DNA from 2 places in the Streptococcus iniae genome. Region 1 is predicted to be linked to the other one. Evidence: predicted binding sites of a transcription regulator. Region 1 holds the regulator's gene; the other holds the start of a gene.
What was found. Region 1 encodes HrcA, which represses chaperone genes, less so after heat shock. Its sites were predicted from a motif close to TTAGCACTCNNNNNNNNNGAGTGCTAA; they were not measured.
Positions count from the first base shown of each region.

Region 2: the regulator HrcA is predicted to act here: its motif matches at 4,197-4,223, upstream of Q9317_RS03000 (ATP-dependent Clp protease ATP-binding subunit).

Region 1 is NZ_CP132230.1:1,742,533-1,750,076, reverse strand. It holds gene Q9317_RS08665 (ACT domain-containing protein) at 217-483, shown strand; gene Q9317_RS08660 (PFL family protein) at 495-1,832, shown strand; gene Q9317_RS08655 (histidine phosphatase family protein) at 1,905-2,612, shown strand; gene Q9317_RS08650 (M15 family metallopeptidase) at 2,602-3,345, shown strand; gene Q9317_RS08645 (glucosaminidase domain-containing protein) at 3,342-3,926, shown strand; gene hrcA (heat-inducible transcriptional repressor HrcA) at 4,062-5,096, shown strand; gene grpE (nucleotide exchange factor GrpE) at 5,133-5,681, shown strand; gene dnaK (molecular chaperone DnaK) at 6,033-7,544, shown strand, end outside.
Region 2 is NZ_CP132230.1:596,891-604,434, forward strand. It holds gene ileS (isoleucine--tRNA ligase) at 1-741, shown strand, start outside; gene Q9317_RS02990 (DUF1827 family protein) at 897-1,199, opposite strand; gene Q9317_RS02995 (NUDIX hydrolase) at 1,256-1,702, opposite strand; gene Q9317_RS03000 (ATP-dependent Clp protease ATP-binding subunit) at 1,829-4,084, opposite strand; gene Q9317_RS03005 (YkuJ family protein) at 4,342-4,572, shown strand; gene Q9317_RS03010 (amino acid ABC transporter permease) at 4,690-5,379, shown strand; gene Q9317_RS03015 (amino acid ABC transporter ATP-binding protein) at 5,376-6,110, shown strand; gene Q9317_RS03020 (bifunctional methylenetetrahydrofolate dehydrogenase/methenyltetrahydrofolate cyclohydrolase) at 6,186-7,043, shown strand; gene xseA (exodeoxyribonuclease VII large subunit) at 7,167-7,544, shown strand, end outside.

The DNA of each region.
Region 1 (7,544 bases):
GGCTTTTTTGCAACATAAAAATGTCTTATCTTTTTAATGGTTGCATGCTTATTATAGTCTTCTTATATGTAGATTTGGTGTCAAATTGATGACAAAAAATGCTTTATTTGTCTTTCTTGATACCTTAGTGCAACTTTATTTGGGAATGCTTTAGAAATAATAGAAAATAAGATTTTTTTGTGGTAAAATTTAACAAAATATAAGGAGGTGCTTTCTATGAAAGCCATTATCACAGTTGTTGGGAAAGATAGTAAAGGTATTGTTGCAGGTGTTTCAGGTAAGATTGCAGAACTTGGATTGAATATTGATGATATTTCTCAAACCGTTCTTGATGACTATTTTACCATGATGACTGTGGTGTCAAGTGAGGATAAGAAAGATTTTACTGTTTTGCGACAAGAGCTTGACGTTTTTGGGGAAAAACGAGGCATTAAGATTAATATTCAAAGCACCGCTATTTTTGATGCTATGCATAACTTATAAGGAGAACTCAAATGGATATTAGACAAGTTCGCGAAACGATTGAAATGATTGAAGAACAACATTTTGATATTCGCACTATTACCATGGGGATTTCCCTTTTGGATTGTATTGACTCAGATATTAACCGAGCAGCGGAAAAAATCTATCAAAAAATTGTTTCAAAAGCGGGCAACTTAGTTGCAGTTGGTGATGAGATTGCGTCTGAATTGGGTATACCCATCGTTAATAAACGAGTTTCGGTAACTCCTATTGCTTTAATTGGTGCAGCGACGGATGCAAATGATTATTTGCCTTTGGCCAAGGCTCTTGATAAAGCAGCTTATGACATTGGTGTTGATTTTATTGGTGGTTTTTCGGCACTCGTGCAAAAAGGCTATCAAAAAGGTGATGAAATACTCATCAATTCTATTCCTCGTGCCCTTGCTGAAACAGATAAAGTGTGTTCGTCAGTTAATATTGGTTCAACCAAGTCAGGTATTAATATGACAGCTGTTGCAGATATGGGTCGAATTATCAAAGAAACAGCACAACTGTCAGACTTAGGTGCAGCCAAATTAGTTGTTTTTGCGAATGCTGTTGAGGACAATCCTTTTATGGCTGGTGCCTTTCACGGTGTTGGTGAAGCAGATGTGGTGATCAATGTTGGAGTCTCTGGACCTGGTGTGGTTAAGCGTGCTCTTGAGAAAGTTCGAGGAGAAAGCTTTGATGTTTTAGCAGAGACGGTTAAGAAAACAGCCTTTAAAATCACACGTATTGGTCAACTGGTTGGGCAAATGGCAAGTGAACGTCTAGGTGTTAAATTTGGTATTGTGGACTTATCGCTAGCGCCTACACCGGCAGTTGGAGACTCGGTTGCGCGTGTTCTGGAGGAAATGGGACTTGAAATGGTTGGCACTCATGGAACAACTGCAGCACTGGCATTGTTGAATGATGCTGTTAAAAAAGGTGGCGTAATGGCCTGTAACCAGGTTGGCGGCCTATCAGGAGCATTTATTCCAGTTTCAGAAGATGAAGGCATGATTGCTGCGGTGCAAAATGGATCGCTTAATCTAGAAAAATTAGAAGCCATGACTGCTATTTGTTCAGTAGGACTAGACATGATTGCCATCCCAGAAGAAACCCCTTATGAAACGATTGCAGCCATGATTGCTGATGAAGCAGCTATTGGTGTCATTAATCAAAAGACAACAGCGGTTCGGATTATTCCTAAAGGGAAAGTTGGTGATATGATTGCCTTTGGTGGTTTACTTGGGACAGCTCCTGTCGTGGCAGTTAATCCTAATTCCTCTGCCAGCTTTATTGCTAGAGGCGGCCAAATTCCAGCCCCTATACATAGTTTTAAAAACTAGTAGAAATACTCGCATGTTTTTGCGAGTGTTTTCATTTAATGCTATAATATAAAGGAGGATTTGGAGGATATTATGACTAAAACAAAACTATACATTGCTCGTCATGGCAAAACAATGTTTAATACTATTGGACGTGCTCAAGGCTGGAGTGACACCCCTTTAACAAAGTTGGGGGAAGAAGGTATTCGTGAACTTGGTTTAGGTTTAAAAGAAGCTGCAATCCCTTTTAAAGCAGCCTTTTCGAGCGATTCTGGCAGAACCATGTTAACCATGGAAATTATTCTAAGAGAGTCTGAAAATGAATTTCTTCCCTATACAAGGGATAAACGAATTCGAGAGTGGTGTTTTGGCAGTTTAGATGGGGCCTATGATTCAGAACTTTTCCTAGGAGTATTGCCAAGAACTAAGGCATTTGAGGGGAAAGAGAACATGAAAGATGTGACCTATCCAGAATTAGCTCAAAGTATTGTTGAAGTTGATACTGCCAATTGGGCGGAACCATGGGAAGTCTTGAGTAAACGGATTTATGATGGTTTTGAAGCTATGGCATTGGCTATTGAAAATGCTGGCGGAGGAAATGCCATTGTTGTCAGTCACGGCATGACCATTGGAACCTTTATGTGGTTAATTGATCCAAACCGTGAAAAACAATACATTGATAATGGTAGTATTTCAGTTGTGACCTATGAAAATGGTCAATTTGCTATTGAGACAGTGGGTGATATGACTTACCGTCATTGTGGGCGTCAGATAATAGAAAAGATGTCACATGAAAAATAATAACGTCTTAGGATTTCTTTTAAAGGGATTAATTGTTATTCTTTTCATTTCTTGTTTGTATATGTTTATTAAAGAAGACAGCACTCAAACCGTTCACAATCAACAAAGCAAACAAGTTGTAAAAAGCAGTCAGAAAAAAAATAAAGGTGCTCATTTGCCTAAGGTGTCTGCTACAGATTGGCAATTAACCTTGATTAATAGAGAAAATATGAAAGAGGAACTTAATCCTGTAGTGGTTGAGATAAATGGTATTTTTATTGATGAACGTATCGCAGATGCAACTGCGGAGTTTTTAGCTGCTGCACAAGCAATTGACCCTCAAGAACATTTAATCTCAGGTTATCGTAGTGTTGAAACACAAACGCAACTTTATCAGTCATATATTGAGCAGGAAATGGCTAGTGATCCAAGTTTAACCCCAGAAGCTGCAGAAAAACGTGTGCAAGCCTATTCACAACCTCCTAAAGCCAGTGAACATAATACAGGTTTGGCAATAGATATGGGAACATCGGATTACCTTAACCAAAGTTATCCAGATAGTGTTAAGCAAATTGAAAAAATTGCTCCTGACTATGGTTTTGTTTTACGTTTCCAAGAAGATAAAAAACACAGCACGGGTGTTGGCTATGAAGATTGGCATTACCGTTATGTTGGTAAGGAATCCGCGAAATATATGACAAAACATAATCTGTCATTAGAGGAATATATTGCATTATTGAAGGAGAAGAAATGAGAAATAGACTGAAATTCCAAGTGTTTTTGGTGATATTTGCAGCCTTTCTATTTTGTGTGATTATTCCGATGATTTTCCAATCAAAAACACCAGAGGCAAAACAAGTCGTTGCAAGTCCTTATACAACAGAAGAATTTATAAAGGTTATTAGTCGAGACATTAAACCACAAGCAGAAGCTTATGGCATTCGACCATCCCTTCTTATTGGACAAGCCCTTTTAGAGAGCCAAAATGGAACAAGCCTTTTATCTCACAAATACCGCAACCTTTTTGCTTTACAGGCAAGGACTGGTCAAGAATCAGTGCTCTTGGTAACAAGTCATCCTCTTGTTAATGCTGAAGCAAACAGTAAGGTTCGATTTGCTAGGTATAAAGATTGGCAAACATCCATTGAAGATTATTTAAGACGTTTAAAATCTGGTCAGGTTTGGGATAAGGAGCTTTATCGTAAACTTGCTACTCAAAAAGGTTATAAGGAACCTGCTAAAACCTTAGGTGAATACATTTATCCTTATGATAGCAACTATTCAAATAAGTTGATAAAAATCATTGAAGATCAGGAATTAACGCAATACGATTAAGGAATTAGCACTCTTTTAAAAGAGTGCTAATTTTTTGTGTTTTTTTCTTGACAAGCTCTTAATATGGAGTATAATGGAAATATAAGTTAGCAGTCTTTATATGTGAGTGCTAAGAGTGGAAGGGGTGGTTGCCTTGTGATTACGGAAAGACAAAATGACATTCTTAATTTGATTGTTGATTTGTTCACGCAAACACATGAACCAGTTGGTTCAAAAGCTTTACAAGCCAGCATTGATAGCAGTAGCGCAACCATTCGAAATGACATGGCTAAGCTGGAAAAGCTAGGTTTGCTTGAAAAAGCTCATACTTCAAGTGGACGCATGCCAAGTCCAGCTGGCTTCAAGTACTTTGTTGAGCATTCTTTAAATCTTGATAGCATTGATGAGGGTGATATTTATCATCTGGTCAAAGCATTTGATTTTGAAGCTTTTAGATTGGAAGATATTTTAGCAAAAGCTGGTCATGTTTTAGCTGAGATGACAGGCTACTCGGTAGCTATTTTAGATGTTGAGCCATCTCGGCAAAAATTAACCGCTTTTGATATCGTCCAATTATCAAATCATGATGCCTTAGCTATTTTGAATTTAGATGAATCAAAGCCGTTAACTGTACAGTTTGCTATTCCTAAGAACTTTCTAAGTCGTGACTTGGTTCGAATCAAAGAAATTGTAGACCAACGGTTAATAGGAAGAGAGTTGATGGATGTTCATTATAAATTAAGAACTGAAATCCCTCAGATTTTGCAAAAATATTTTACAGTAACAGATAATGTTTTGGATTTGTTTGACTATATTTTCAAAGGGCTTTTCCAAGAAACCATATTTGTTTCAGGTAAAATCAATGCACTCGATTACTCAGGTCTTAAAACCTATCAGTTTTTAGACAAAGAGCAAGAGTTAGCCCTTACCATTCGCCAGAGTATGGCTGAAAATGAGATGGCTACAGTACAAGTTGCTGATAGTAGCGAAGCAGCACTTGCTAATTTGAGTTTATTGACCTACAAGTTTCTCATTCCTTACCGAGGATTTGGCCTGCTCAGCCTTATTGGTCCGATTGATATGAATTATAGACGTAATGTTAGTTTAATTAATGTCGTCGGCAAAATACTGGCGGTTAAATTGAGAGACTACTATCGCTATTTGAACAGCAATCACTATGAAGTGAATTAGTAGAAAGCTGCGCTATTAAAATGAAAAAAGAAAGAGGTGCTTCTTTTGTCACAAAAACATGATGAAGACATCAAAAACGAAGAAATTATCGAAGAAGTTGAGCAAGAAGTAGAAGCTGACCAGCCAGTCCAAGAAGAAAGTCCTGAAAAATCAGAACTAGAACTTGCTAATGAACGTGCTGATGAATTTGAAAACAAATACCTTCGTGCACACGCAGAGATGCAAAATATTCAGCGTCGCTCAAATGAAGAACGTCAAACCTTGCAACGCTACCGTTCACAAGACTTGGCAAAAAAAATCTTACCAAGTCTAGATAATTTGGAGCGAGCATTGGCAGTTGAAGGCTTAACAGATGATGTTAAAAAAGGCCTCGAGATGGTTCAAGAAAGCTTAGTTCAAGCCCTTAAAGAAGAAGGTATTGAAGAAGTAACAGTTGAAAGTTTTGACCATAATTTGCACATGGCTGTCCAAACCTTACCTGCTGATGACGAACATCCAGCAGATACCATTGCTCAAGTCTTCCAAAAAGGCTACAAATTACATGAACGTCTATTAAGACCAGCAATGGTTATTGTTTATAATTAGCTATTTCTGATGGTTGCTAAAGTAACTCATCAGAAACCGGCAATCGCTGTGGGCGAATTGCCTAAGCTACTTACTAGCTCACGATTAAAATAAATGTGATTTTAATCGCTCCCGTCGCAATAAACAACTTGACCGAAAAGTCGTAAAACTACTAAGCTAGATAACAAGGTGCACTTTGTTCCGCGTCAGTAATGAAGCGAACGAAGTGAGTTGATCCGATATTTTCCTCCGTGGTGAGAGTAACAGTTGCCTTAGTAACTGTTACGAGGGAACTCTGCATGAGGTCGCTCCCGTCCCCACCATCTAAGGAAAATATCAAAAGAAAAAATTAATATTAAAGAGGAATAAAAAATGTCTAAAATTATCGGTATTGACTTAGGAACAACTAACTCAGCAGTAGCAGTTCTTGAAGGAACTGAATCAAAAATCATTGCTAACCCAGAAGGAAATCGTACAACACCTTCAGTAGTATCATTCAAAAATGGTGAAATCATCGTTGGTGATGCTGCAAAACGCCAAGCTGTTACAAACCCAGAAACAATCATCTCAATCAAATCAAAAATGGGTACTTCTGAAAAAGTTTCTGCAAATGGTAAAGAATATACACCACAAGAAATTTCAGCAATGATTCTTCAATACCTTAAAGGTTATGCTGAAGATTATCTTGGTGAAACAGTTACCAAAGCAGTTATCACAGTTCCTGCATACTTCAACGATGCTCAACGTCAAGCAACAAAAGACGCTGGTAAAATTGCAGGTCTTGAAGTAGAACGTATCGTTAACGAACCAACTGCAGCAGCACTTGCTTACGGTATGGATAAAACTGATAAAGATGAAAAAATCTTAGTATTTGACCTTGGTGGGGGAACATTTGACGTTTCAATCCTTGAATTAGGTGACGGTGTCTTTGATGTACTTGCAACTGCAGGTGACAACAAACTTGGTGGTGATGACTTTGACCAAAAAATTATTGATTTCTTAGTAGAAGAATTCAAAAAAGAAAATGGTATTGATTTATCACAAGATAAAATGGCCTTACAACGTTTGAAAGATGCTGCTGAAAAAGCTAAAAAAGATCTTTCAGGTGTAACTCAAACTCAAATCAGCTTACCATTTATTACAGCTGGTGCAGCTGGACCTCTTCACTTGGAAATGAGTTTGTCTCGTGCTAAATTTGATGACTTAACACGTGATCTTGTAGAGCGTACAAAAGTTCCAGTTCGTCGTGCCCTTTCTGATGCTGGTTTGTCACTATCTGAAATTGATGAAGTTATCCTTGTAGGTGGTTCAATTCGTATCCCTGCAGTTGTTGAAGCTGTTAAGGCTGAAACTTGTAAAGAGCCAAATAAATCAGTTAACCCGGATGAAGTTGTAGCTATGGGTGCTGCTATCCAAGGTGGTGTTATCACTGGTGATGTTAAAGACGTTGTTCTTCTTGATGTGACACCATTATCACTAGGTATCGAAACAATGGGTGGTGTCTTCACTAAATTAATTGATCGTAACACAACAATCCCAACTTCTAAATCACAAGTCTTCTCAACAGCAGCAGATAATCAACCAGCTGTTGATATCCATGTTCTTCAAGGAGAACGCCCAATGGCAGCTGATAACAAAACACTTGGACGTTTCCAATTGACAGATATTCCAGCGGCACCTCGCGGTATTCCACAAATCGAAGTGACATTTGATATTGATAAAAATGGTATTGTATCTGTTAAGGCTAAAGACCTTGGAACTCAAAAAGAACAACATATTGTTATCAAATCAAACGATGGTCTTTCAGAAGAAGAAATCGATCGTATGATGAAAGATGCTGAAGCAAATGCTGAAGCAGATGCAAAACGTAAAGAAGAAGTTGAC
Region 2 (7,544 bases), 1.0 Mb from region 1:
TTTAATCAATTGGTAGATACCTTCCATAACTCTTATGAAACATATGATTTTATGGCAATTTATAAGGCAGTGGTTAACTTTGTAACTGTTGACTTGTCAGCCTTCTACCTTGATTTTGCTAAAGATGTTGTTTATATTGATGCAGCTAATAGCCTTAGCCGTCGTCGCATGCAAACCGTATTTTATGATATCTTAGTTAAAATCACAAAACTTTTGACGCCAATTCTGCCGCATACTGCAGAAGAAATTTGGACATATTTAGAATTTGAGGAAGAAGAATTTGTTCAATTGACGGAACTTCCGCAGGCAGAGTTCTTTACAGGTCAAGAAGAAATTATTGAAGCTTGGGATGCCTTTATGGGACTTCGTAATCAAGCTCAAAAAGCTTTGGAAGAAGCTCGTAATGAAAAAGTCATTGGTAAATCACTAGAAGCTCATTTAACAATCTATGCTGGTCAAGAAGTTAAGACACTTTTAGAAGCACTAGACAGTGATGTTGCCTTACTTCTTATTGTTTCTCAATTAACAATTGCTGACTTGTCTGAGGCGCCTTCTGATGCTGTGGCATTCGATGGTGTAGCCTTTAAAGTTGAACATGCTATTGGTGAAGTGTGTGAACGTTCTCGTCGTATTGATCCTACAACACGAATGCGTTCCTACAATGCTTTTGTCTGTGATGCCAGTGCAAAAATCATTGAAGAAAGTTTCCCAGAAGCAGTAGCTCAAGGCTTTGAATCCTAAAAAAGTTTGAGCTAAATGTCAAATACTAAATAAAAAAACAAACAAGACTGAAATTTTGAGTTACAGTCTTGTTTGTTTTTCTTTAACTAGAGCAAGTCGTGAAGCCAAATGATGACGCATTTCTAAAATTGCAATCTTTGTCTTTTAAGCCCTTGTTATTGTGTGATTTGAAATGAAATTTCAATAAGATTATCTGTATGAAGCGTCCTTGTTAACTCTGGATCAATATGTTGTGTATTGATTTTACGTTTGAGGAAAAATTCACGAATAACTTCTAATTCATCTTCTTTGATAGCACGGTATTTGTTAGTAATGAGAAGTTCATAGTGCTTAGGAGCTTTAGTAAACACAACATCTGTGTTGCCAGCGGAATAGACCTCAACAAGTTGAGCATCAGTATTTCGAAGTTGATTTTGGACAAGTTCGGGGTGACTGCTAGTCGTGTTAATTAATCGCATGATGGTTTCTCCTATGGGTATGATATGATGTAAAATGGTTTGTACAATTGGTATGATTAATGATGTCTATCCAGCCACTGCTCAATTCCCCATTTGTGGCTTCCGCGTTTTAGCTTATCAATAGCTTCTTCAACTGGGAACCAAGCGATGGTATTGAAATCTTCAAGTGGCTTGCCAAGAATGGTATAATCAGTCACTTCATAGAGATAGGCAGGATTGTAATAATGAGTGTCACGATGACGGGAATAAAAGTATTCATCAGCTTGACCATAATAATAACCAAGTTTAGCTGAGAAGCCTAATTCCTCAGCAAGTTCTCTTTCAAGAGCCATAATATGGTCCTCAGCAGCTTCGATTTCACCACCAGGTAAGAACCAAGAACCATTTGGTGCCTGCACTAAAACGATGTGACTATTTTCTTTATTTGGAATAACAGCATAGACGCCATAGCGTGTCTGATAGGCTTTGTCAGGGATTTTTTCACCGAAAATTGGAATTGTCATAGGTCTCTCCTTTTCTTTATTATACTAAATTTTCAACAATAAATCTTTGAATAATAATTAATTTGTTAAAAAGATTTCAAAGCAAAAAGAATGAATCCAAAGCTTCATTCTTTTTGCATTTGTGGCTTATTGTGGTGTTTCGTAACTTGTCACTTCATTCTTTTTATTTGATTTAATGACAATCTGACCATTACTTGTCATGATGGCGCGTAAATCTTTTTCGCTTGGATTTTCCAAGTAAAAATCAGTGATAGCATCTTCAATGTGTTCTTGTAGGGTACGACGCAATGGCCGAGCTCCCATTTTAGGATCATAGCCTAAATCAACTAATTTTTCTTTTACTTTTTGAGTCACCTCTAAATGAAGGCCGTTGTGTTCAAGTCTTTGATTAATATCATCTAACATCAAATCAACAATATGTAAGAGATTATCCTTGCTAAGTGCTTGGAATTCAATGATACCATCAAAACGGTTCATGAATTCAGGGCTAAAGAAGTTCCCGAGTTGACCTAAAACAGACTGTGAACGCCCCTCACGAGTAGCACCAAATCCAACAGAGGCTTCGACTTTACCAGTTCCTGCGTTTGATGTCATGATAATGATAGTGTCTTTGAAACTGACAGTGCGGCCTTGTCCATCTGTTAAACGTCCATCATCTAACACTTGAAGGAACATATGCATAACATCTGGATGTGCTTTTTCAACCTCATCTAAAAGGATAAGAGAGTATGGGTTACGACGAACTTTTTCTGTTAATTGACCTGCTTCATCATAACCAACATATCCTGGAGGAGCACCGACAAGTTTTGATACTGCGTGTTTTTCCATATATTCTGACATGTCAAATCGAATCATATTATCAGCAGAACCGAAAAGTTCAATAGCTAATTGTTTAGACAATTCTGTTTTCCCAACACCGGTAGGTCCAACAAAAAGGAAGGAGCCAATTGGTCGATTAGGGCTGCCTAGTCCCACTCTGTTGCGGCGAATAGCTTTAGCAATCTTTGTGACAGCCTCATCTTGACCAATAACATGTTTTTTCAAATCATCTGCCAAATGAACCAATTGAGATTGCTCTTTTTCTTTCAAATCGCCAACAGGAATATTGGTTTTTTGCTCAACAATTGCTTCAATGGTTTTCTCGGTAATAATAGGAATATCCTGATCATCCAATTTTTGCTTTTGCATTTCTTTATACTTGGTAATTTGATCGCGGAAGTATGCTGCGCGTTCATAATCCTCATTACGCGTTGCTTGAGTTTTTAGATTTTCAGCTTCAAGCAAGCGTTTATCAATTTCTTTAGGGTCAACAAAATTGAGTGTTAAGTTCATTTTAGATCCCGCCTCATCAAGAAGATCAATAGCCTTGTCAGGTAAGAAACGATCTTGGATGTAACGATTTGATAAATGAGCTGCGGCTTCAATAGCATCTTGGCTATACTTAACATGATGGTAGCTTTCATATTTTGCCTGAATCCCTTTTAAAATAATAAGGGTTTCTTCAACAGATGGTTCATCTACCTTAACAGGTTGCATTCGCCGCTCAAGAGCGGCATCTTTTTCAATGATACGGTATTCATTAAGGGTAGTAGCACCAACTAATTGCAACTCGCCACGAGCTAGAGCAGGTTTTAAAATATTACCGGCATCCATATTGCCATCGCCAGCGCTACCAGCACCAACAATTTCATGGATTTCATCAATAAATAAGATGACATCATTGCGTTGACGGATTTCATCCATCAGTTTTTGCATACGCTCTTCAAATTGACCACGAATGCCAGTTCCTTGAACAAGACTGACCACATCTAGGCGGATAACTTGTTTATGCTGGAGTTTGTGAGGGACTTCTCCATCAACAATCTTTTGTGCCAAGCCTTCGACAACTGCTGTTTTCCCAACGCCAGGTTCACCAATCAAAACGGGATTATTTTTCGTTCTACGGTTTAAAATTTCGATAACACGCACGATTTCCTCATCACGTCCGATAACCGGGTCAATATCACCATTTTTAGCCATATCTGTAATATTGATACCAAACTCTTCAAGAAGTCCTTGAGGAGCAGGAGCGCTTGTTGTTTGCTGATGGCCTTGTTGTTGCCCGTCGTTTCTAATAGGGGGCTGTTGGTTGTTGCCTTGCGGAGTGTTTGGCAATTGACCAAAGGGTTTAAAATGATTTAAATCACCAAAAAAATCATCAAAGAAAGGACTGATAGAAGAATCTTGTCTTTTAGAATGAAGACCTCCCAAAATTGGATTGTTAGCATCTGTTTTCATAATTTGATAGCAATTTTGACATAAATCGACTTGTTTTTGCTTACCATTTAAGCTTGTATACAAGTGAATGGAAGCTTCGTTTAAGTTACAGTTTTGACAAAGCATATGATTACCTCCAAAGCTTTTTGTGACAGTTATGCCTTTAGTCAATAAAGGTCAAACTTTATACTCATATTATAGCACCCTAAAATGGGAAATCAAGTAAAAAGTTTATTTTTTAGCACTCTTTTAATCAGAGTGCTAATCGCTTGTTTTAAAGTGAAAATCTCACGTAAAATAATCAGAAAAAACTTTCTTTTTGTGTTTGTTTAGACATTTTTATGTTAAAATAATAAAGACAATAAAGGAATAGGAGAATCGAAATGGAATCACATTTGGTGAGAATTATTAACCGCCTTGAATTGATGATTACTGATGGTGGTAATTTAAAAAGAAATTTTGAACGTGATGGTGTCGTCGTCGCTGAAGTGGCATTTTCTAATGACCCAGAAAGCGGACCAGTTTTCACATTGAGAGATGTTGAAGCACGTGAATCATATTCTTTTGATAGCATTGATTTAATTGCAATGGAAATCTACGATTTACTATATTAATCATGTGGAATAAGGGAGCTTACTTTGTAAGTTCCCTTATTTATTTTAAACTTGTATTTTTATTCATTTGATGTTATAATTATTTTTATTCTTAAATTGATACTAATAGGAGTTTATATGAATTTTTCTTTTTTGCCCCAATACTGGGCTTATTTTAATTATGGGGTTATCGTAACCATCCTTATTTCAGCTAGCGTCGTCTTTTTTGGAACAATTATTGGTGTCATGATTACTTTTGCCAATCGCAGTTCTTTTAAGCCCTTAAGTTGGTTGGCTAGCTTATACGTTTGGATTTTCCGTGGAACTCCTATGGTTGTTCAAATTATGATAGCCTTTGCTTGGATGCATTTTAACAACTTACCAACAATTGGTTTTGGTGTTCTTGATCTTGATTTTTCAAGACTATTGCCTGGTATTATTATTATTTCTTTAAATAGCGGAGCTTATATTTCAGAAATCGTCAGAGCAGGTATTGAAGCTGTTCCTAAAGGCCAGTTAGAAGCAGCTTATTCACTTGGTATTCGTCCTAAAAATGCAATGAGATTTGTCATTTTACCGCAAGCATTTAAAAATATATTACCTGCTTTAGGCAATGAATTTATTACCATTATTAAAGATAGTGCCTTACTTCAAACTATCGGGGTTATGGAATTGTGGAATGGGGCTCAAACAGTCGTGTCTTCAACTTATCTGCCAATTACACCTTTACTGTTTGCTGCTTTTTACTACTTAATGGTGACAACAATTTTATCACAACTCTTGAAAATGCTTGAGTCAAAAATGGGACAAGGAGTAAATGGATTATGAGTGAAACAATTATAGCAATTAATGATTTGCATAAATATTTTGGTAAAAATGAAGTCTTAAAAGGCATTAATCTTGATATTCAACAAGGTGAAGTCGTTGTTATTATCGGACCATCAGGTTCTGGAAAGTCAACACTTTTGAGAAGTATGAATTTGTTAGAAGTTCCTACTAAAGGTCAGGTCACTTTTGAAGGTGTTGATATCACTGATAAGAAAAATGATGTCTTCAAGATGCGTGAAAAAATGGGCATGGTTTTTCAGCAGTTTAACTTATTTCCAAATATGACTGTTTTAGAAAACATTACCCTATCTCCGATTCAAACCAAAGGCAAATCAAAAGCTGATGCTGAAAAGAAAGCCTTTGAACTACTTGAAAAAGTGGGACTTTCAGAAAAAGCTCATGCCTATCCCGTTAGTTTATCAGGTGGACAACAACAAAGGATTGCTATTGCTCGAGGTTTGGCTATGGATCCAGATGTCTTATTGTTTGATGAGCCAACATCAGCTCTAGACCCTGAAATGGTTGGTGAAGTACTTGCTGTTATGCAAGATTTAGCAAAATCGGGAATGACAATGGTGATTGTAACACATGAAATGGGATTTGCAAAGGAAGTCGCAGACCGGGTCATCTTTATGGATGGTGGTGTAATTGTTGAAGAAGGCACACCAAGCCAAGTCTTTGACAATACTCGTGAAGAAAGAACACAAGATTTCTTAAGTAAGGTTCTTTAAAAGAAATTGGAAAAGGAAGAGGCAAATGCTTCTTCTTTTTGATATAATAGAAAAAATAAATGAAAGGATAGTCAAATGGCGACAATAATTGATGGAAAAGCCTTAGCGCAAAAAATGCAAGCGAGCCTTGCAGAAAAAGTCACAGACATGAAAAAAGAGTACGGCATTGTCCCAGGTTTAGTGGTTATTTTAGTTGGAGATAATACAGCAAGCCAAGTCTATGTGAGAAATAAGGAAAAATCTGCATTGGCTGCAGGATTTAAAAGTGAGACCATTAGACTTTCAGAATCAACGAGTCAAGAGGAATTAATTGCAATCATTAGACAGTACAATCTTGATGAAACCATACATGGTATTTTGGTGCAGTTACCGCTACCACAGCATATTAACGATAAAAAAATTATTTTGGAAATTGACCCTAAAAAAGATGTTGATGGCTTTCATCCAATGAATACTGGGCATCTTTGGTCAGGCCGTTCTCAAATGGTTCCGTGTACACCAGCAGGTATTATGGAAATGTTTAGAGAATACAGCATAGATTTAGAAGGTAAAGATGCTGTTATTATTGGTCGTTCTAATATTGTTGGAAAACCAATGGCTCAATTACTTTTGGATAAAAATGCAACAGTCACTCTAGCTCATTCACGTACGCGTCATTTGGAGAAAATTGCAAGACGGGCAGATATCTTAATTGTTGCAATTGGTCAAGGTCATTTTGTCACTAAAGAATTTGTCAAAGACGGTGCAGTGGTTATTGACGTTGGGATGAATCGTGATGACAATGGTAAGTTAATTGGTGATGTTGCTTTTGATGAAGTTGAACCCTTAGCAAGCTATATTACACCTGTTCCAGGTGGTGTTGGACCTATGACCATAACCATGCTATTAGAGCAAACCTATCAATCAGCACTCCGTAGTATCATTACAGACTAAAACATTGTTAAAGAGAAGCATAGGGCTTCTTTTTTCATTCTTTCAACACCCAAATTATAGCGAAAAATGGTATAATTGCATTAGTATTCACTCGATATGAGAAGAAGTTAGAAAGGTTAGACCATGCCAGACTATCTAAGTGTCACACATTTAACCAAATATTTGAAAATGAAGTTTGACCGTGACCCTTACTTGGAAAGGGTTTACCTGACGGGTCAAGTCTCCAACTTTCGTAAACGTCCCAGTCATCAATATTTTTCACTTAAGGATGAAGGTGCAGTTATTCAAGCGACCATGTGGGCAGGTGCCTACAAAAAATTAGGCTTTGACCTTGAAGAAGGCATGAAAGTAAATGTTATTGGAAGGATTCAAATCTATGAACCTTCTGGGTCATACTCTATTATTATTGAAAAGGCAGAGCCAGATGGCGTAGGTGCTTTGGCCTTACAATTTGAACAATTAAAAAATAAATTGGCGGCTCAAGGTTATTTTGAAGACAAA